DNA from 3 places in the Lentzea sp. NPDC005914 genome. Region 1 is predicted to be linked to each of the others. Evidence: riboswitches for the same ligand, from Rfam matches in the RefSeq annotation. Region 1 holds a riboswitch; each other region holds the start of a gene.

Region 1 (6,758 bases):
GACGTTGAACACCGGCCACACACGGCCGAACGGGTCGAAAAGCGACAGGAAGTCCACCACGTGGCCGCGCATCGGCCCCGGCTCCCGGAACAGGCGGTCGGCGAGATTGCCGACGGCACCGCCCAGAACGAGCCCCAGGCCGATAGCCCAGGGCTGGGAGCGCAGGTTGCGCGAGATCCAGAGGATGAACCCGGCGACGCCCAGCGCGATGAGCGCGAGGATCCACGTCATCCCCTCGGCCATGCCGAACGCGGCACCGGGGTTGCGGACGAACGTCAGGTAGAGCACGCCCCCGAACAGCTTGATCGGGTCGGCACCCTCGAGGAACGCCACGGACAGGACTTTGGTGAGGACGTCCAGGGCCAGCACCCCGGCGGCCAGGACGGCGAGGATCTTGGTCCGCGGCTCCGGCAGCGACCCGGTGATCGAGAATTCCGGCTCGATGACGTCGTCCTCGGACACGACGCGCTCGGCGGGCTTCTCGTCGTCGGTCGCCGCGTCCGTCGCCGCGTCCGTCGCCGTGTCCGTTTTTGGGGCCGGCTTCTCCTCGACCACGACCACGGCGACAGCCTCGGTGGCGGTGTCGGTGCCGGCCTCAGAACCGGTGTCGTCGTCATCGTCATCGGCCAGGTCGAGCCCGACGAACTCGTTCGACTTCCGTCCCTCGACCGGCTTCGGCTCGCTGACCTGCTCTTCCGCAGGCTTCTCAGCGGCCTTCTCGGCGGCCTTGGACTCGTCACTCACCAGGTCATTGTCCACTACCGGGACTACGCGAGGAACGGCGGCAGGGTTCGGCAGTCGTCCTCTGGCACCCAGCGGCCGTCGCGCTGCGTGTAGGTCCACTTCGGACCCTCGGTGACGAGAGTGCGCAGCGCCGCCACCAAACGGTCCACGTGCTCGGCCGTCGTACCCAGGCCGATCGACGCGCGGACCGCGCGGTCCTCGTGCGATCCGGCCTGCTTGACGAGCCGTCCGACGATCACGTGCGCGCAGAACGCCCCGTCACGGACGCCGATGCCGTACTCGGCGGACAGCGCCGCCGCGAGGAAGCCCGCGTCGAAGCCGGAGATCGTGAAGCTCACGACGCCCACCTTGTCGGCGTCGGTCAGGATCGACAGCTCGCGGAAGCCGGGGATCGTGCGCAGACCGTCGTACAGGCGCGTGAGCAGCTCCTGCTCGTGCGCGACCGTCTGCTCCCAGTGCCGCGACAGGATCTCGCAGGCCGCCGCCAGTGCGTGCACGCCGACGACGTTCGGGCTGCCGGCCTCGTGCCGCTCGGGCACCGCGGACCAGGCCACGCCCAGCCGGTCGCCGTGGTCGGTCACCTTGGCCGTCGCACCGCCGCCCACCAGGTACGGCTGGGCCTGCTGCAGCCAGTCCGCGCGGCCCACGAGCACACCGGCACCGAACGGCGCGTAGATCTTGTGGCCGGAGAACGCGATGTAGTCGACGCCCAGCTCACGGGCGTCGATCGGGCGGTGCGGGGCGAGCTGCGCGGCGTCGAGGGCGATGCGCGCGCCGTGCCGGCGGGCGACCTTCGCGAGCTCCTCGACCGGCCACAGCTCCCCCGTGACGTTGGACGCCCCGGTGACGATCACGAGCCGTGGGCCGACCGGGGCGGCGGCCAACGCCCGGTCCAGTGCGACCACTGCGGCACCGGACGAAGACGGGGCGGGAATGCGCTGAACGTTGGGCCCGCGCCACGGCAGCAGAGCCGCGTGGTGCTCGCTGTCGAACAGAACGACGGCGGTGTTCTTGGGAACGCTGCGCGCCAACAGGTTAAGCGAATCGGTGGTGTTGCGGGTGAAGACGACAGCGTCGGAGGAACGCGCGCCCACGAACTTGCGGATGCGGTCACGCGCCTGCTCGTAGACGCGGGTCGAGACCTGGGAGGCGAACCCGGCGCCGCGGTGCACGCTGGCGTACCAGGGCAGCAGCTCGTCGACGGCGTCGCGCACCTCCTGCAGACACGGCGCCGAAGCCGCGTGGTCGAGGTTCGCATACGTCACGCGCTCTCCGGTGACGAGCGGAACTCGCAGGTCAGAGCCGACGACAGCAGGAACCGTGGTGACCGTGCCAGGGGTGATCGCGAGCGTCATCGAGCTGCCTCCGAGGCCAGGGGCCCCGTTGTGCGAAGGCCCGCGCTTGACCGGCGCCCCACGCGCCGGACCAGGTCCTCACCAAGGGCACCCCACCGCGGTTGGAGGGTTGCCGGCCAGCAAGCTTGGGCTTGACGCTGGCTCTCATGACCTGCCGATGACGTTAGCGGAGCCCCCAGCGGTGAGTCGACCACCGATCACATGCTGAGAAGCCTCGGAAACCGAGCTAGTCTCCGGTCTCGCCCTTCCACCGTGCGTAGCGACCCGCCCTGTCGACCGCACGTACGCGCCGCTCAGCGGCATCGCGCGCCTCTTCGGTGGTGACGATGAGCAACTGGTCGTCGGTCTGCAGCCGGGTCGTCGGCTGTGGCGTGAAACTCTTTCCCGACCGCACCACGAGGCTCACCGTGGCGCCGCTCGGCAGCCGCAGCTCGGTCATGTAGACGCCGTGCAGCTTCGACCCGCGCTGGATGTGCACCTGCAGCAGCTCGGCGCCCAGCTCGTCCAGCGGCGACGAGTCGACCTGCACCTCCTGCGCCTCCCCCGCACGCACCAGCCCGAGTCGTCGTGCGAGGAACGGCAGCGTCGTGCCCTGCACCACCGTCAGCACGATGACCAGCACGAACACCGCGTCGACCAGCTCGCGCGCACCCTCGACGCCCTGGATCAACGGGATCAGCGCGAACACGATCGGCACCGCGCCGCGCAGCCCCGACCAGGACAGGAACGCCTGTTCCCGCCACGGCACCTTGAACGGCAGCGAGGCGAGCACGACGGACAGCGGCCGGGCAACGAACGTCAGCACCACGCCCGCGATCAGCGCGGGCACCAGCGCGTCCAGCAACCGCCCCGGCGAGGCGTAGAGGCCGAGCAGGACGAACAGCCCGATCTGGGCGAGCCACCCCAGCCCCTCGGCGAACGAGAGCGTGTCGGCGCGGTGCGGCAGGCGGGCGTTGCCCAGTGCGAGCGCGGCGACGTAGGTGGCGAGGAACCCGGACGCGTGCGCCAGATCGCCCGCGGTGTAGGCGATCACGCACACCGCCACGGTGGCGAGCGGGTAGAGACCGGTGGACGGCAACGCCGCGCGTCTCAACGCCGCCGCACCGAACACGCCGAGCAATGCGCCGATGAGCGCGCCCGCGCCCAGTTCGTAGAGCACGAGCAGCGGTGCGGTCCACGAGATCTTGTCCGAGGAGGCCAGCAGCACGACGGCGATGTAGACCGGCGCGTCGTTGAGCCCGGATTCGAGCTCGAGCGCGCCCGTGAGGCGCGCCCCCACGCCTAATGACCGCAGAACGCTGAACACGGCGGCCGCGTCCGTGGACGACAGCACCGCGCCCCAGAGCAGCGCCATCCGCCAGTCGAGGCCGAGCAGGAAGTGCAACGCCGTGCCGGTGACCGCGACACTCACCACAACGGCCACTGTGGACAGTGCCACGCCCAACCACAGCGAGGTTTTCACGGCTTGCCAACGGGTCGTGAGCCCGCCCTCGGTCAGGATCAGCACGAGTGCCGCGATGCCGAGCGACTGCGTCAGGTCCGCGTCGTCGAACTTGATGCCGAACACCGACTCGCCCAGGACCACGCCGATGCCCAGGTACAGCAGCAACGAGGGCAGGCCGAGCCGAGTCGACACCCGCACCGCGATCACGGAGATCAGCAGAACGGCTGCGCCGATGCCCAGCACGACCGTGATGTCACCCACCTGGACCATTCTGGTTGATCACCACCGAATTGGACGAATCAGACGCGTTAACAACACCAGCCGTTCGCACCTACTGAGCGCATGCGCGCTGGAGCATGTTGATCAGTGGCTCAATCCCCACCCTGCACGGAGTTGAACCATGAGGATCCTGATCGCGCTGGCGGCCGCCTTGATGGTGACCGGAACCACAGCAGCGCAAGCGGCGGCTCCGGCCGTCGCGGCGGCACCGAACATCAACGTCGCGAACGTCCAGGCGCACCTCGCCCAGTTCCAGTCGATCGCGAACTCGAACGGCGGCAACCGCGCCCACGGTCGTCCTGGCTTCAAAGCCTCGATCGACTGGGTGAAGGGCAAGCTGGACGCGGCGGGCTTCACCACGCGCGTGCAGTCGTTCACCTACGGCGGCGCCACCGGCTACAACGTGATCGCCGACTACCCCGGCGGCGACGCGAACAACGTCGTCATGCTCGGAGCCCACCTGGACAGCGTCACCAGGGGCCCCGGCATCAACGACAACGGCAGCGGCTCCGCTTCGATCCTGGAGGTCGCCCTCCAGATGAAGGCCACCGGCTTCAAGCCCACCAAGCACGTGCGGTTCGGCTGGTGGGGCGCGGAGGAGCTCGGCCTGATCGGCTCGAAGGCCTACGTCAGGTCCCTGCCCGCCGCCGACAAGACGAAGATCAAGTCATACCTGAACTTCGACATGACCGGCTCACCCAACCCCGGTTACTTCGTCTACAACGGCCGGGAACAGGGGATTCCGCCCGGCTCGGTGGCACTCCAGCAGCGACTGGAGGCGGCCTTCACGTCGTTCGGCATCAAGAGCGACCTGACGAACGTCGACGGCCGGTCCGACCACGCGGCGTTCGCGGCCGCCGGGATCCCGACCAGCGGCACCTACGCCGGCGGCGACGAGCCCAAGTCCGCGGCACAGGCGGCGAAATGGGGTGGCACGGCCGGCCAGTTCGACCGCTGCTACCACCAGTCCTGCGACACCACGGCGAACATCAACGCCACGGTGCTCGACAAGCACGCGGACGTGATCGCCTCCACGGTGTGGGGGCTGGCTGCCTGATCATCGCCTGGTGAGCACCTGCACGGCCTCGTCGAGCACCGGTTCGACGAGGCCGGGCAGGGTCACGTACATCTGCGCCTGACCCAGGTAGAGGCTGAACGCGATCAACGCGCGCTTCTTCGCGTGCTCGTGGTCGAACCCGAGCTGCTCGAACAGCTTCGTCAGGTACCCCAGCCGCCGCTCGGTGACGCGCTTGAGGACCGGCGCGATCACCTCGTTCTCGGCGTTGGCCTGCAACGCCATCTCCACCGAGCCGTTGCGCTGCCGGCCCAGCACCGTCGCGAACAACGTCCTGAGCTTGTCCTGCGGGGTCTTCTCCGACTCCACCAGCTCGATGACCCGCTCGGTGTGCTCCCGTTCCCACCGCTCGACCGTCGCCTTCAGCAGCGCGTCGCGGTTCGGGAAGTGGTGGTAGACGCTCCCCTTCGTCGCCCCGGCCCTGGCCGCGAGCGGCTCGACGGCGACGGCCTGCAGCCCTCCCTCCGCCAACGCTCTCAGCGCTATCTCAGTCCAGTCTTCACGGGTGCGGCGCATTTCCGTACGCTAGCGTATGCTTCGCCAACATACGGTGCCGTATGGAAGGAGCGTGTCATGGTCCGCAACGTGCACGAGCGGGAGTTACCGGTCCCAGCAGGACCGTTCGTCGATCGCATCCAGGAGCTGTGGCCGGTGCAGGGATGGCCGGCGATGAAGTTCGACCGGCCGCTGGGAGCCGGAGCGGACGGCGGGCACGGCCCGATCCGCTACCGGTGCGTGGCTTTCACACCGGGTTCGTCGATCACCTTCGAGTTCACCAACGTCTCAGGAACTCACACGTTGTCCGCGGACGGCAATGTCCTGCGCCACGAGCTCGCCGCCTCGTTCGACCTGGCGGGCCGGCTCCGCTGGGCACTCGTGACGCGATGGCTGCACGACGCCCTGCTGGAAGACTTCCTCGACAACTGCGAACGCGCGGCAGGCGGCTCACCCACACCAGCCCGCTGGTCCCCGTGGGTCCGCTTGCTGCGGCGGACGTTCAGCGCGATCAGCCCTCAGCCGTCCCGCACCTGATCACACCTTGCGCACCAGCAACTGGGCCTGCTGGAACCGCTCACCTTCGTTCGGCTCACGCAACAACCGCGCCCGCTCCTCGAACCCGGCCTGACACAACAACTCCGCAAGGCCGTCTGCCGACCACCGGTAAGCGAGCGTCACCTTGTGGTCGAACTCCCGCGGCCGCGGATCGTCACCGGCGAAGAACCCGAGCATCAGATGCCCGCCCGGTTTCAGCACCCGCGCGAACTCCGCGAACACCGCGGGCACGTGCGGCGGCGGCGTGTGGATCACCGAGTAGAACGCGAGGATGCCGCCGAGGGTCTCGTCCTCGACCTCCAGCTCGGTCATCGTTCCCTCGGTGAAGCGGAGGTCCGGACGTGCTTGGCGCGCAAGGGCGATCATCTCGGACGACAGGTCGACGCCGAACACGTCCAGCCCGAGGTCGTGCAGGTGCGCGGTCAGGTGGCCGGGCCCGCAGCCGAGATCGGCGACAGGCCCGGCATCCCGCACGAGCTCGGCGAACGCCTGAAGCAGGGCACGTTCCAGCGGCAGCCTCTCGAGGACGTCGCTGAACAGTTCGGCGTAGAGGGTCGCGACGCCGTCGTAAGCAACCTTGGTGTCGTGCAAGGACAACTGATCGGTCACGACCCGAACCGTAGTGCCTCAACGATGTGAAGCGAGCCGCCCGCCGTCACAGTCGAGCACGACCGGATAGGCGTTCCACGGGTCGAGCACCCGCGTCCCGTACAGATCGCTTTCATCAGTGAGGACACCGATGCTCGCGCCGCTGTTCACCCCCACCGGCTGCCGCTCGGCATCCGGCCAGAACGCGGTGACCCCACCG
Region 2 (6,758 bases), on a different contig from region 1:
CACGCTCCACACCGAGTCCATCGCGCTCATCTACAAGCTGACGAACGCCGCACGGGAGTACTCGGTCCCGTTGGCGCTCGCCCTGCGTCTCGGCGCCGACCACCGGATCGTCGACCTCTGCGCCGGCTCGGGCGGACCGCTGCCGCTGATCCAGCGCAGGCTGCACGGCGAAGGCGTGCACACCCAGGTCACGCTGACCGATCTCGTGCCGAATGTCCGTGCGTTCCAACGGGTTCAGGCCGCGAACCGAAGCGCGCTGCCCGATTGTTGCTCGGTTGACTTCGAGCCGTCGTCCGTCGACGCCACGGACTGCCGGGTGGAGGGGACGCGGACGATCTACGGCGCCTTCCACCACTTCCCGCCGGCGCTTGCCCGGCGCATGCTGCAGAACGCCGTCGACACCCGGTCGCCGATGGTCGTGGTGGACACCAAACGGTCGTTCCTCTACGTGCTGCTGTTCCCGTTCTTGACGACGCTGGCCGTCCTGCTTTCCGCGCCGTTCCAACGCAATCCGCTGCCGCGCTACCTGCTGCGGCTGGTGCTGACCTACCTCGTGCCGGTGCTGCCGTTCATGATGTTCCTCGACAGCGTGGTGTCGTTCCTGCGCATGTACGGGCGCGCGGAACTGCGGCGGATGGTCGACGGCCTCGACAACACCGAGTCGTTCACCTGGAAGATCGGCGTCGTGCCCGGCTTCACGGGAGCCCAGTACCTGATCGGGATCCCGAGAGCCTGATCAGCGGCGGCCGTGCGCCGCGACGATCTTGAGCACCGCGCGCTCGAGCGCGTAGTCGGCATCAGCCGCCACGCCCTTCACGTCGGCGTTCAGCCCCGCGACGATCTGCATCGCGTCGGCGAGACCCGACTGGTCCCAGCCGCGGGCCTGCCCCTGCGCCTTCTTGATCTTCCACGGCGGCATGCCGAGCGGGCCGGCCAGGCTGAACGGGTCGGCCCGGCCCACCGCGGACACGCGCGCGACCGTGCGCACCGCGTCCGCCAGCGCGTCCGCGACCAGCACGTGCGGCACCCCGAGCTGCATGGCCCAGCGCAACGCCTCCATCGCGCCCGCCCGGTCACCGGTCACGGCCTTCTCGGCGACCGCGAACCCGGTCACCTCGGCCTTGCCCTGGTGGTAGCGGCGGATCTCGTCGACCGTCACCTTGCCATCGGTGTCCGACACCAGCTGCGACGACGCGGCGGCGAGCTCGCGCAGGTTCGTGCCCACGGCGTCGATGAGCGTGGCGACGGCCTCGGCGTCGATCTTGCCGCCCGCCCGCCGAATCTCGTTGCGCACGAACGCTTCTCGATCACCGGGCTTGGTGACCTTGGCGCACTCGGTGACCGCGGCACCGGCCTTCTTCAGCTGGCCGGGCAGGTCCTTGGCCGCCTTGCTGCGACCACCGCCCGTGTGCAGAACGACGAGCGTCACCCCGTCCGCGGGCGCCTTGACGTAGGAGAGCACCATGTCGGCGACCTCCTTGCCGATCTCCTGCGCGTTCTGCAGGACGATCACGCGCCCCTCGGCGAACAGCGACGGGCTCACCAGCTCAGCCAGCTCCGGAGGCGTGAGATCAGTCACCTGCACACGGGTCAGGTCGGCGGTCGGATCGACCTTTCGTGCGGCCTCGAGAGCCGCTCGAACAGCCCGTTCGACCAGCAGCTCCTCCTCGCCGACGACGAGGTGCAGTGACTCCGGTGCGCTCACGCTCCGCATCTTCCCACGTCCCGGATCGTGGACGTCTGTGGCTGAGCAACGGACTGGTGCCGTAGCTTGGTGACCACAACTGAACACCGCTCATCCAGAGGGGCAGAGGGAACGGCCCGACGAAGCCCCGGCAACCGGCGTCAGCGCGAGTGCACAACTGTGCACGATTGCGCGCAGACGATCACGGTGCCAATTCCGACCCGTTCGATTTCGCGGGAAAGATGAGGAGATACCTCGCGATGACTGCTGTCTCTGTGCCCACGAGCACCAAGTTCGACCTCGGCCCCGCCCGCGCACTGCTGTGCCGGGAATGTGGCAATGAAACCCCTCTCGCTCCTGAGTACGCCTGTCTGGAGTGTTTCGGGCCGCTGGAAGTGGCCTACGACTTCGGCAAGATCCGGCGCGAGGACATCGAGGCCGGCCCCAGGTCGATCTGGCGCTACCGCGGCCTTCTCCCCGTTCCGTCCACTGTGGAACAGCACCCGAACACCGACCCCGGCGGCACCCGCCTGGTCGAGGCCCACAACCTCGCCAAGGCACTGGGCGTCCGCAAGGTCTGGGTGAAGGACGACACCGGCAACCCCACCCACTCTTTCAAGGACCGCGTGGTCGGCGTAGCCCTGGCCGCCGCCCGCGAGCTGGGCTTCAAGGTGCTGGCCTGCCCGTCCACCGGCAACCTGGCGAACGCCGTGGCCGCGGCCGCCGCCCGTGCCGGCTGGCAGTCGGTCGTTCTAGTTCCCTCCAATCTCGAGCGCGCCAAGATCCTGATGAGCGCCGTCTACGAGGGCGCTCTGATCGCCGTCGACGGCAACTACGACGACGTGAACCGCCTGGCCCAGGAACTCGCCGCGGAGCACGAGGACTGGGCGTTCGTGAACGTCAACGTCCGCCCGTACTACGCGGAGGGCTCGAAGACCCTCGGCTACGAGGTCGCCGAACAGCTCGGCTGGCGCCTGCCCGACCAGATCGTCGTGCCCATCGCCTCCGGCTCGCAGCTCACCAAGGTCGACAAGGCCTTCCGCGAACTCGGCCAGCTCGACCTCGTCGAGGCCACCCCGTACCGCGTCTTCGGCGCCCAGGCCACCGGCTGCTCGCCCGTGTCCGCCGCGTACAAGGAAGGCCACGACGTCATCCGCCCGGTCCGCCCGGACACCATCGCCCGCTCGCTGGCGATCGGCGCCCCGGCCGACGGCCCGTACGTGCTCGACGCGGTCCGCCGCACCAACGGCGCCATCGAGGACGTGACCGACGAAGAGGTCGTCGAGGGCATCAAGCTCCTCGCCCGCACCGAGGGCATCTTCGCCGAGACCGCCGGCGGCGTGACCGTGGCGACGGCGAAGAAGCTCATCGAGTCGGGCCAGCTCGACCCGGACGCCGAGACCGTGCTGCTGATCACCGGCGACGGCCTGAAGACCCTCGACGCGCTCGGCGACACGATCGGCCCGCGCGCGACGGTGCCGCCGTCGGCCGAGGCTGTCATCAAGGCGCTGGCATAACCGGCACTGGGTTAAATCACCTCCTTCCGGTCCGGGGACGCTCCTGCGTCCCCGGACCGCTTGTTCGAAGCGGACGGAGGCCACGGCTCAGCAGGAAGCCAAGCTGCGATGAGGTGATCTACAGCGTCAAAGAAGCCTCCGTGGCCTCAGAGGGAAATCGCCTCCGTCCGCATCCAGCCCGTGCGCGGGAAGCGTCGCAAGCCCTCCATCACGTGCGGCCCGATCGGCTCCACGTTCGCCCGCCACGCCACGATCCGTTGCGGCCACGGGGCTTCCGCCTTCAGCACGTTGTAGTGGTAGTCGTGCCAGTCGTGCGGCGCGATCCGCAGACCGTCGTCGAACACGTGCTCCGAGACGAGCTCGTACGCCTCCTCCGGCTTGGCGGCCTTGGTGGGCGGCAGGACGTGCGTGGTCGTCGCCCGGTAGGTGAGGGCGCGGGTGCCGTCTTCGAGTGTTTCGCAGATGTAGTAACCGAAATCGGGTTTGAGCTCGTCGTGCGGCCATGGCATCGCCGAGTAGTTCGTCTGCCACATCGCCCACGCGAGTCCCGGTGCACCACCGGGAACCGGGTACCGCGCGTTGTACAGCCTGATCCAAGCCATCCTCTTCTCCTTCTCACTATTCGGTTTCCCGGCAACACGGCCAGGTCGCCGTCCTTGTCCGTGCGCAACACCAGCGCACCTCCCGCCCGCAACATGTCGAGCACATGCGGGCTGGGGTGGCCGTAGCGGTTGCCCGTGCCCACGCTCACCAGCGCGATCCGCGGCTGCGTGGCCTTGAGGAACGCGGGCAACGAGTACCGCGACCCGTGGTGCGGCACCTTGAGCACGTCGACCCTGAGGTCCCGCTCCCCCAGCAACGCCGATTGGCCTGCCAGTTCGACGTCCCCGGTGAGCAGCACGCGGCCTGCCCTGGTGTTCGCCTTGAGCACGAGCGAGTAGTCGTTGACCGTCGTGTTCGAGTCGTCCGCTGTCGGCGGCCGCCTCGGACCCAGCACCTCCAGTTCCAGTCCAGGCCAGGCGAACCGCTCGCCCACCTTGGGTTCCACGACCCGCACACCATGACCGCGGGCCTGCTTGCTGACCTCCTTCCACGCCCACTCGGGCTCCTTGAGCGGCCCCACCGCCACCGCGCCCACCGCACGCCCGGCGAGCACCGCAGGCAGGCCCTGCACGTGATCCGCGTGCAGATGGGTCAGCACGAGGAGCGGAATCCTCTTGACTCCCAACGACTTCAGGCAACGGTCGACAGCACCGGGGTCGGGCCCGGTGTCGACCACGACCGCCCTGTCGGCCTCGTCGGTCGCCAGAACCAGCGCGTCGCCCTGGCCCACGTCGCACGTGACGACCTTCCAGCCGTCCGGTGGCCAAGCCGGTGCCACGATCTTCATCGGCACCAGCACCACGAATCCGCCGACCAGCACCGCGACGACCAATGTCCGCGTCTTCTTCAGCCGCAGCAGCAACACCACCGCCACCGTGACCGCTGCGAGCGCGACCGCCCCGACCCAGCCCTTCGGCCAGCCGACCGATGCGCCGGGCACGGTTGCCGCCTGCCGTCCGACCTGGATCAGCCAGGTCACCGCCGGCCCCGCGACGTGCACGACCAGTTCGGCGCCCGGCCGGTACACCGGCCCGATGACGGCCGCCACCACGCCCAGGACCGTTGCCGGCGCGACCACCGGCCCGGTGACCAGGTTGGCGACGATGGACAAGAGGCTCACCTGGCCGGACAGTCCGGCGACGAGCGGAGCAGTCGCCAGGCTTGCCGCCGTGGGCACGACGATCGCCTCAGCCAGACCGTTCGGCACGCCCCGTTGCTTCAGCGACTTCGACCACTTCGGCGCGACCAGCACCAACGACGCCGTTGCCACCACGGAGAGCGCGAACCCCGGATCGCCGCCCAGTGCCGGATCAATGAGCACCAGGGCCAGCACCGCGGTCGCGAGGCTCGGAAGCGTGGACCGCCGCCGGCCCAGCACCAGCGCCAGCAGCGTGACGGCACCCATGGCCGCGGCCCTGAGCACGCTAGGCTCCGGACCGGCAAGGACCACGAACCCCACGAGCGCCGCCATCGCCGCCGCGGCAGCCGTGCGCGGGCCCGCTCTGAACCGCTTGGCCAGCAGGAAGACCGCGCCGCACACGATGGCGAGGTTCGCGCCGCTCACGGCCAGCAGATGGGCCAGCCCGGCGGAGCGGAACTCGTCGACGATGCGCGGCACCATCTGGTCGGTGTCGCCCACCACGAGTGCCGGCAGGAGGCCGGCTTCTTCGTCGTCGAGGACCGCGCTGGCGTCTCTCAGGCCGTCACGGAGGTCGTCGGCCCAGCGTTCCCAGAACGGTGGTGGCTGCGGGTCGATCGGCGGCCCGCGGACCCTCAGCAGCGCTGACGTCAGATCGCCACCTCGGGGTGGAGCCAGCGTGCCTTTGGCCGTGACCTTCTGGCCTGGCAACAGGTTTCGCCACTTGTCGGCCGGGGCCAGCAGAACCAGTCGGGCGCCGTTGGCGGTCGCGCTGATGACCACGTGGTCGACTCCGGCCTGGTGACCGCCGAAGCCCGCCGCTCTGATGCCTCTTGGTCTGGTGCTGAGTTCCACGGTCAGGGTGGTGGCGCGACCTTCGCCGGCGGCCAGGCGGAGCGGGTGGGTCTCGGCTTTGAAGACGGTGCTACCCACCCAGGCCGCGGCTACCGGGCCGGAGATCAGGAGCGCGATGGCGCAGGTTCTGGTCCACCAGGCCCAGCGCCAGGCCACCAAGCCCAGGACTCCCGCGGCCAGACCGGTGAGGACTGCCGCCTGCCAGCTCAGGAAGAGGCCGGCAATGGCGGTCGTCCACACCGCCGCTGCGGACGGGACGAGGCGGTAGTCGTGGGTTAGCGGGTGTCGGCGGACCACCGTTGCCTCCGTTGCGCGGTAGGAGGCCGGGGCTCAGGGCTCGGGCTGCCTTGCCGTGGTTGAGGGGTGTCGGTGCCCGCCACGACGTGAGGAGGCGCGATGGCCTGCGGCTCGACCAGGGGCGGCCTTCCGGAGTGGTGCCACGCGAAGTCGACGCGGCTCGCGGCTTGGTTGGTGATGCGGACAGATCGCACGACGAAGCTCCTGTCAGTGGGTCAGACGGTGGCTGCCGCGCAGAGACGGCAGGGCGGATTCAGCACAGGTGGCGGCGGGACCGGGCTGGGCGGCGGAACCGAACCGCGTGGCGGGGCCGGGATGGGCGGTGGAAGCGGGCTGGGCGGCGGAAGCGAGTAGGCGCGCAACAGGTGGCGGATCGCGGCGGTCAGCGGGCGGCGCGGGCGGCGGCGTCTTGGGGTGTGGGTGGTGTGGACGGGGAAGTCGAGGGTGATCGGCCGGTGTGGGTGGTAGTGGTCGGCGACCGAGGGCGGGACGGGGGTGGTGAGCTGGCGGAAGTGGACCCTGGTGCGGAAGTAGAGGGCCAAGGCCGAGGCAGCGAGGGTCATGCGTGGACCAGGTCGGCCAGCTTGGCGAGTTTGGAGTCGCCGATGCCCTCTACTTCACGGAGTTGGTCGACCGAGGCGAACGGGCCCTTGCGCGTGCGGTG
Region 3 (6,758 bases), on a different contig from region 1:
CACGTTCGGCTCGGCCATCAGCAGCCGGCACAGCTGCAACCGCCGCCGCTCGCCACCGGACAGGTCCGACACCGGCGTCCACTGCTTCTGCGACGAGAAGCCGAAGCGCTCACCCAGCTGCGACGCCGACATCTCGTACTTGCCGAGCACGACCCGCCGTGCGATCTCCTCGATCGCCTCCAGCACGCGCATCGACCCGTCGAGGTCGAGCAGCTCCTGCGAGAGGTGCGCGATCTTCACGGTCGAGCCCTGGATCCGCTTGCCCGTCTCGGGTTCGCGTTCCCCCGCCAGCAGTCGCAGCAACGTCGTCTTGCCGGAACCGTTGACGCCGACCAGACCGATCCGCTCGCCGGGACCGATGCGCCACGTCAGGTCGCGCACCAGCACACGGTCCGGAATGGACAGTGTCACGTCCTCGACCTCGATCACCGTGCGGCCCAGGCGCTTCTTGGCGAACGCGAGCAGCTCGACGTTGTCCCGCACCGGCGGCACGTCCGCGATCAACGCCTCGGCGGCCTCGATCCGGTAGCGCGGCTTGGACGTGCGGGCGGGTGCGCCGCGACGCAGCCACGCGAGCTCCTTGCGCGCCAGGTTCTGCCGCTTCTCCTCCAGCACGTCGGCCAGGCGAGTCCGCTCGGCACGGGCGTAGATCCAGTCGGCGTAGCCGCCCTCGTACTGCTCGACCTTGCCCTGCTGCACCTCCCACGTGCGGTTGCAGACCGTGTCGAGGAACCACCTGTCGTGGGTGACGACCACGAGCGCGCACTTGCGGGCCAGCAGGTGCTCCGCGAGCCACCGCACACCCTCGACGTCCAGGTGGTTGGTCGGCTCGTCCAGCACCAGCAGTTCGAGATCCTGGATCAACGCGGCCGCCAGCACGACGCGGCGGCGCTCGCCACCGGACATCGTGGAGACCACGGAGTCCAGGCCCAGCGCGGTGATCCCGAGTCCATCCAAAATGGACCGCACGCGGGCGTCCGACGCCCACTCGTGCTCGGCGTCGAACCCGAGCGGGTCGATCACCGCGTTGCGCACGGTCGAACCGTCGGGCAGTTCGGTCCGCTGCGTCACGACCGCCATCCGCAGGTCGCGCGACCGCGAGACCCGGCCGTCGTCGGACGGTTCCACCCCGGCCAGCACCTCGAGCAGCGTCGTCTTGCCGCCGCCGTTCAGGCCGACGACACCGATCCGGTCGCCCTCGTTGACGCCGAGCGACACGCCGTCGAGCAGCGGCCGGACGCCGAACGACTTCGACACGGACTCCAGGTTGACCAGGTTGGCCATCAAAACCTCACGACTTCAGAAGAAATGCCCCGGTGAAGGCTACCTACCGAGGCCAAAGCCCCTGCTCACCAGCCTTGAACAGGGAGAGGACCCGCAACGCGTCGTCGCTGCGGCCGTGGTGGGGTCTTCGCACCGGGACACGCGTGGATCTAGGCGTGCACCTCGGGCGGCGTCGGCTTCGGCTCCTCGGTGGTGATCACGCGAGCGCCGTGCACCGGCCCGTGCGCCACCCGGACCGTCCGGCACACCCCGGCGCCGGCCAGTTCGGCGGCCACGCGCACCGCCGTGTCGGCGTCCTCGCACAGGAACGCCGTCGTGGGGCCGGAACCGGACACGATGCCGGCCAGCGCACCCGCGTCGACGCCCGCGCGCAACGTGCGGCGCAGGTTCGGCCGCAGCGAGACGGCGGCGGCCTGCAGGTCGTTGCCCAGCAGCAGGGCGAGCTGGCGCGGGTCTCCTGAGGACAGTCCCTCCAGGACCGCCTCGACCTCGCCGACGCGCGGCGGGTCACCCTCTACCCGCAGGCGATCCAGCTCGTCGAACACGTCCGGGGTGGACAGTCCACGACGGTCGAACGCGAGCACCCAGTGGAACTGGTGGCGCGCGAGCACCGGCACGATCCGCTCGCCGCGGCCGGTGCCGAGCGCGGTGCCGCCGTACAGGGCGAAGGGGACGTCCGCGCCGAGCTTCCCGGCGAGTTCGGCCAGCTCGTCGCGACTGATCTCCAAGCGCCACAACGACGACAGGCCCACGAGCGTCGCCGCCGCGTCCGCGCTGCCGCCCGCCATGCCGCCCGCGACGGGGATGGCCTTGCGGATGACGACGCGGACCTTCGGGTCGTCCGGGTCCTTGCCGACGTGCGTGGCCAGCAGGCGAACGGCGCGCCACGCGAGGTTCGAGGCACCCGTGGGCACCTGGTCGGCGCCTTCGCCGTGGCACTCGACGCCGGGTTCGTCCGCCACGGCGACGGTGACCTCGTCGACCAGCGAGAGCGCCTGGAAGATGGTCACCAGGTCGTGGTAGCCGTCCGGACGCACGTCACCGACGGCCAGGTGCAGGTTGACCTTGGCCGGGACGCGGACCGTGACCGGGGGTGGAACGACTGCGAGCACCATGTCAGCCTACGGGCGTTCTGGAGTCGTGGACTCCTCCCCCGGTCACCCCAGATCTCAAACCGGGATCACGGAGCCGTTGTAGGTCTGCTTGATGTAGTCCTTGACCTGCTGCGACCCGAGCAGCTCCGCCAGGTCGCGGATCCGCTTGTCGTCCTTGAGCTCGGTCCTCGTCACCAGGCCGTTCGCGTTCGGGTTGCCCTCGGCCTTCTCCAGCGCGAGCGCGTCCGTGGCCGGCTTGAGGCCCGCGTCGATGGCGTAGTTGCCGTTGATCACCGACGCGTCGGTGTCCTCCAGTGAACGGGGCAGCTGAGCGGCTTCCAGCGGCACGAACTGCAGGTTCTTGGGGTTCTCCGCGATGTCGCGCACGGTCGGCTGGTCCACGGCCTTGAGCTTGATCAGGCCGTTGGCCTCGAGCAGCTTCAGGCCGCGCGCCTCGTTCGTGGCGTCGTTCGCGACGGCGATCTTGGCGTTCTGCGGCAGCTCGCCGACCTTCTTGGCCTTCTTGGAGTAGAGGCCCAGCGGCTCGACGTGAACAGGGGCGATCCACTCGACCTTGGCGCCGCTCTCCTTCGTGAAGGTCGCCAGGTACGGGACGGTCTGGAAGTAGTTGGCGTCGAGCGAGCCGTCGACCAGCGCGGTGTTGGGCTGCACGTAGTCGGTGAACTCGACGACCTCGACCTTCAGGCCCTTCTGCGCGGCGAGGTTCTCCGCCACGTACTTGAGGATCTGCGCGTGCGGGACGGGCGAGACGCCGACCTTCAACGTGTCCGAAGAGGACGCGCCACCGGACGAGCAAGCGGACAAAACAGTCAGGGCAGCCGCGATCAGGGCAGCACGAATACGCATTACGTTCCTTTTGAGAAATTACGAGTGGTTCAGACGGAGGCGTGCCTGCGCCGGTCGGACGCGCGGGCGGCACGGGTGAAGCCGAGCTGGATCAGTGTCGTGAGCACGGCGAGCCACGCCACGGTGCTCCACAGGATCCGGTCGTTGAAGCGCTGGTAGCCCTCGCGGATCGCCAGGTCGCCGAGGCCACCGCCGCCGATCACGCCCGCCATGGCGGAGTAGCCGATCAGGGCGATCACGGTGACGCCGATGGCGTTGATCAGCGCGGGCAGCGACTCGCGGATCAGCACGCTGCGCACGATCCTGATGGTCGAGGCACCGGTCGTCACCGCGGCCTCGACCACGGTCACGTGCACCTCGGACAGGATGTTCTGCACGAGCCGTCCGACGAACGGGATCGCACCCACGGCCAACGGCACGATGACCGCCGTACTACCGATGGATCCGCCGACGATGAGGTGGGTGACCGACGTGAGCGCGACGAGCAGCACGATGAACGGCATCGAGCGGCCCAGGTCGGTGATGAAGCCGAGAACGCGGTGCAGCGCCTGGTTCGGCCGCAGCCCGCCCTTGGCGGTGAGCTGCAGCCAAACTCCGACGGGAATTCCGAAAGCTGTGGCGATCACGGTGGAGACGCCGACCATGTACAGCGTCTCCCCGGTGGCCTCGACGAGGTAGCTCAGCACGTCGGGCCAGGGTGTTGCAGACCTCACGCAGCTACTCCCTGCGGCCCCTTCAGGGACCTCTGCACCGCACCGCCGGCCTCGCTGATCCACTCCAGCGCGGAGTCGGACCGCTCGCCGTTCAGGCCGAGGCGGAACCGCGCGACCGGAGTCTCGCCCAGACGCGTGAGGCCACCGCCGACGATGTTCAGCTCGACGCCGAACCGGTGCGACACCTCGGGCAGCAGGGCACCGACCGCGGCGAACCCGACGAGCACGACGTCCGCGACGCGGTCGTAGGCGCTCTCGTTGATCGGGTTCAGGTCGACGGCGGGCAGCAGCGCACTGCTCGTACGGCTGCCGGCGTCGCCGACCAGGTCGAGGACCTTGCCATGCTCGACGACGCGACCCTGCTCCAGCACGGCGACGTCATCGCAGATCTTCCGGACCACGCCCATGTCGTGCGTGACGATGAGCACGGTCACACCCAGCTCAGCGCGCGCACGGTCGAGCACGGTCAGCACGGATCCGGTGGTCTCCGGGTCGAGCGCTGACGTGGGCTCGTCGGCGAGCAGAACTGACGGGTTCGCGGCGAGTGCGCGCGCCACCGCGATGCGCTGACGCTGCCCGCCGGACAGCTGGTCGGGGTAGGAGGCGGCCTTGTCGGTCAGGCCGACGAGGTCCAGCAGCTCGCCAACACGGCTGCGGCGCTGCGGTCCGGGGATGCCCGCACTCTCGAGCGGCAGGGCGATGTTGCCGGCGGCGGTGCGCTGCCTGAGGAGGGAATCCCCTTGCGGCACAACGCCGATCTGCCTGCGGGCGGCCCTCAGGGCCGACCCGTCCAGCGCGGTGATGTCCGTGCCGTCGACGCGAATGGCGCCGGAGTCGGGACGCTCGAGCAGCGCAACGCAGCGCGCGAGCGTCGACTTGCCGGCCCCGCTCGGGCCGACCACGCCGAGCACGGTGCCCGCCCCGACGTCGAGGGTCACGCCGTTGAGGGCGTTGACACCCTGGAAGGACTTGGTGAGGTTTTCGACTGTGATCACGTCTGCTCCACGGCTGCGCGCGACGGCACACACGCCTCGTGGGCGGTGCGCGGTCGGAGTTCTGCTGCTCAGGTGTGCGCCACTCTTAGGCTGAGTGCGCGTCAAAGGACTTTGAGAAGGCGCCTTAGACGAGGTGGCGACGACATGCAGAGGACGTGCGGCGGCACTGGTCGACGACTCGCCGGCGCGTCAGCATTCGCGTGGTACCCATGTGATCCTCCATCGGTCCTGGCGTTAGCACCTGCCCGCATCCAGCGGGTGGTTGCTGCGACGTCGTAGAGCCAGGTCTCTCAGTCGCTCCGGATGGCAAGTAGCAGTCAACCGGACGCACGTTCGGTTGCGCAAGCCAGAATCCGATTCGTTCGACAGATCACACTGTTGGCCGATGGATCTCCGGCCTAGACCTCCGCGATCCGGATGAAGTCGATCACGCTGAGCTGCTCACCCCTGGCCTGAGGGTCGACGCCGGCCTCTTCGAGCAGCTCGTCGATGTTGACGTCGTGCGCGCCCGCCCACCCCTTGAGGGCCGCGCGGAGCGTCTTGCGGCGTTGCGCGAAGGCCGCGTCGACGATCCCGAAGAGCCTCTTGCGGTCCACTGTGGACAGCGGACTTTCGTGACGGCGAAAGGAAACCAGGCCCGAGTCCACGTTGGGCGCGGGCCAGAAGACGTTCCTGCCGACCGGCCCGGCCTTCTTCGCCTTCCCGTACCAGGCGATCTTCACGCTGGGGACGCCGTAGATCTTGCTGCCGGGGTCGGCGGCCATCCGGTCGGCGACCTCGGCCTGCACCATCACCAGGCCCTTTTGGAGGCTCGGGAGCTCGTGCAGGAGGTGCAGGACCACCGGCACGGCGACGTTGTAGGGCAGGTTGGCCACGATCGCGGTGGGCTGGACCACGAGGTCGTCTCGAGTGACCTTCATGGCGTCCTTGAGGACGACGTGCAGCTTGGCCGCGTTCTCGGGGTCCATCTCGCTCGCGGTCTGCGGGAGGCGGTGTGCGAGCGGGGGGTCGATCTCCACCGCCACGACCTGCTTGGCGCTGGGGAGCAGGGCGAGGGTCAGGGAACCCAGGCCCGGGCCGACCTCCAGGACGATGTCGTCTTGCGTGAGGCCGGCTGCGGCGACGATCTTGCGGACCGTGTTGGGGTCGTGCACGAAGTTCTGGCCCAGCTTCTTGGTGGGTCGGATGCCCAGCTCTTCGGCCAGACGTCTCACTTCGGCGGGTCCCAGCAGGCTCACTTGAGCATTCTCGCAGGTGGGTTGGGGGGATGGAGGGCGGGTGTCGGGGTGGGGGCTGGAGGGAGTGCCGAGGGGGTGGGTGCTGGAGGCCGAATGGCAGGGGGCGGGTAGCGGCGGACGGGCCGGCGACAAGCGGGCGGACGGGCAGCGAGCGGACGGGCAGCGAGCGGACGGGCAGCGAGCGGACGGGCTGCAGCGAGCGAGCGGGCGGGCAGCGAGCGGGCGGCAGCGGGTACCGGGGGCGGGCGGGAGCCGGGGGCAGGAGCCATAGGGCGAGTGGGCTGGGGCGGGTGCCTGAGAGCGGGTGGCAGGGGCGAGCGACAGCCGGGTGGGCGGCAGCGGACGGGCGGGTGCCGGGAGCGGGTGCCGGGAGCGGGTGCCGGGAGCGGGTGCCGGGAGCGGGTGCCGGGAGCGGGTGCCGGGAGCGGGTGCCGGGAGCGGGTGGTCACCTTGCGAGGGCTGGTCACGTTCCAGCGGAGGGTCGCCAGCAGTGCGGGCCGGTCGCGTTCCAGCGTGCTTGCGAGGGCAATACCGGGCCGGGTCAAGTCATCGCCGCTTCGCGACGAT

Evidence for each region. Region 1 has a riboswitch for S-adenosylmethionine ahead of ABZ345_RS39450 (aminotransferase class V-fold PLP-dependent enzyme). Riboswitches for the same ligand answer to the same signal wherever they lie in the genome.
Region 2: another riboswitch for S-adenosylmethionine. It lies ahead of thrC (threonine synthase); the one in region 1 lies ahead of ABZ345_RS39450 (aminotransferase class V-fold PLP-dependent enzyme).
Region 3: another riboswitch for S-adenosylmethionine. It lies ahead of ABZ345_RS19275 (methionine ABC transporter ATP-binding protein); the one in region 1 lies ahead of ABZ345_RS39450 (aminotransferase class V-fold PLP-dependent enzyme).

Annotation. Positions count from the first base shown of each region.
Region 1 covers NZ_JBEXVQ010000041.1:43,082-49,839, reverse strand. Annotated here, with positions in the region: gene lspA (signal peptidase II) at 1-744, opposite strand, end outside; gene ABZ345_RS39450 (aminotransferase class V-fold PLP-dependent enzyme) at 768-2,099, opposite strand; SAM riboswitch class IV at 2,137-2,251, opposite strand; gene ABZ345_RS39445 (potassium/proton antiporter) at 2,326-3,804, opposite strand; gene ABZ345_RS39440 (M28 family metallopeptidase) at 3,944-4,879, shown strand; gene ABZ345_RS39435 (TetR/AcrR family transcriptional regulator) at 4,880-5,413, opposite strand; gene ABZ345_RS39430 (SRPBCC family protein) at 5,471-5,929, shown strand; gene ABZ345_RS39425 (class I SAM-dependent methyltransferase) at 5,930-6,559, opposite strand.
Region 2 covers NZ_JBEXVQ010000035.1:9,672-16,429, forward strand. Annotated here, with positions in the region: gene ABZ345_RS36690 (class I SAM-dependent methyltransferase) at 1-736, shown strand, start outside; gene holA (DNA polymerase III subunit delta) at 737-1,705, opposite strand; SAM riboswitch class I at 1,793-1,933, shown strand; gene thrC (threonine synthase) at 1,945-3,201, shown strand; gene ABZ345_RS36705 (hypothetical protein) at 3,348-3,545, opposite strand; gene ABZ345_RS36710 (ComEC/Rec2 family competence protein) at 3,482-6,094, opposite strand; gene ABZ345_RS36715 (hypothetical protein) at 6,310-6,657, opposite strand; gene ABZ345_RS36720 (ComEA family DNA-binding protein) at 6,654-6,758, opposite strand, start outside.
Region 3 covers NZ_JBEXVQ010000012.1:149,851-156,608, forward strand. Annotated here, with positions in the region: gene ABZ345_RS19255 (ABC-F family ATP-binding cassette domain-containing protein) at 1-1,284, opposite strand, end outside; gene ABZ345_RS19260 (4-(cytidine 5'-diphospho)-2-C-methyl-D-erythritol kinase) at 1,434-2,396, opposite strand; gene ABZ345_RS19265 (MetQ/NlpA family ABC transporter substrate-binding protein) at 2,454-3,245, opposite strand; gene ABZ345_RS19270 (methionine ABC transporter permease) at 3,275-3,958, opposite strand; gene ABZ345_RS19275 (methionine ABC transporter ATP-binding protein) at 3,955-4,953, opposite strand; SAM riboswitch class I at 5,170-5,263, opposite strand; gene rsmA (16S rRNA (adenine(1518)-N(6)/adenine(1519)-N(6))-dimethyltransferase RsmA) at 5,352-6,185, opposite strand.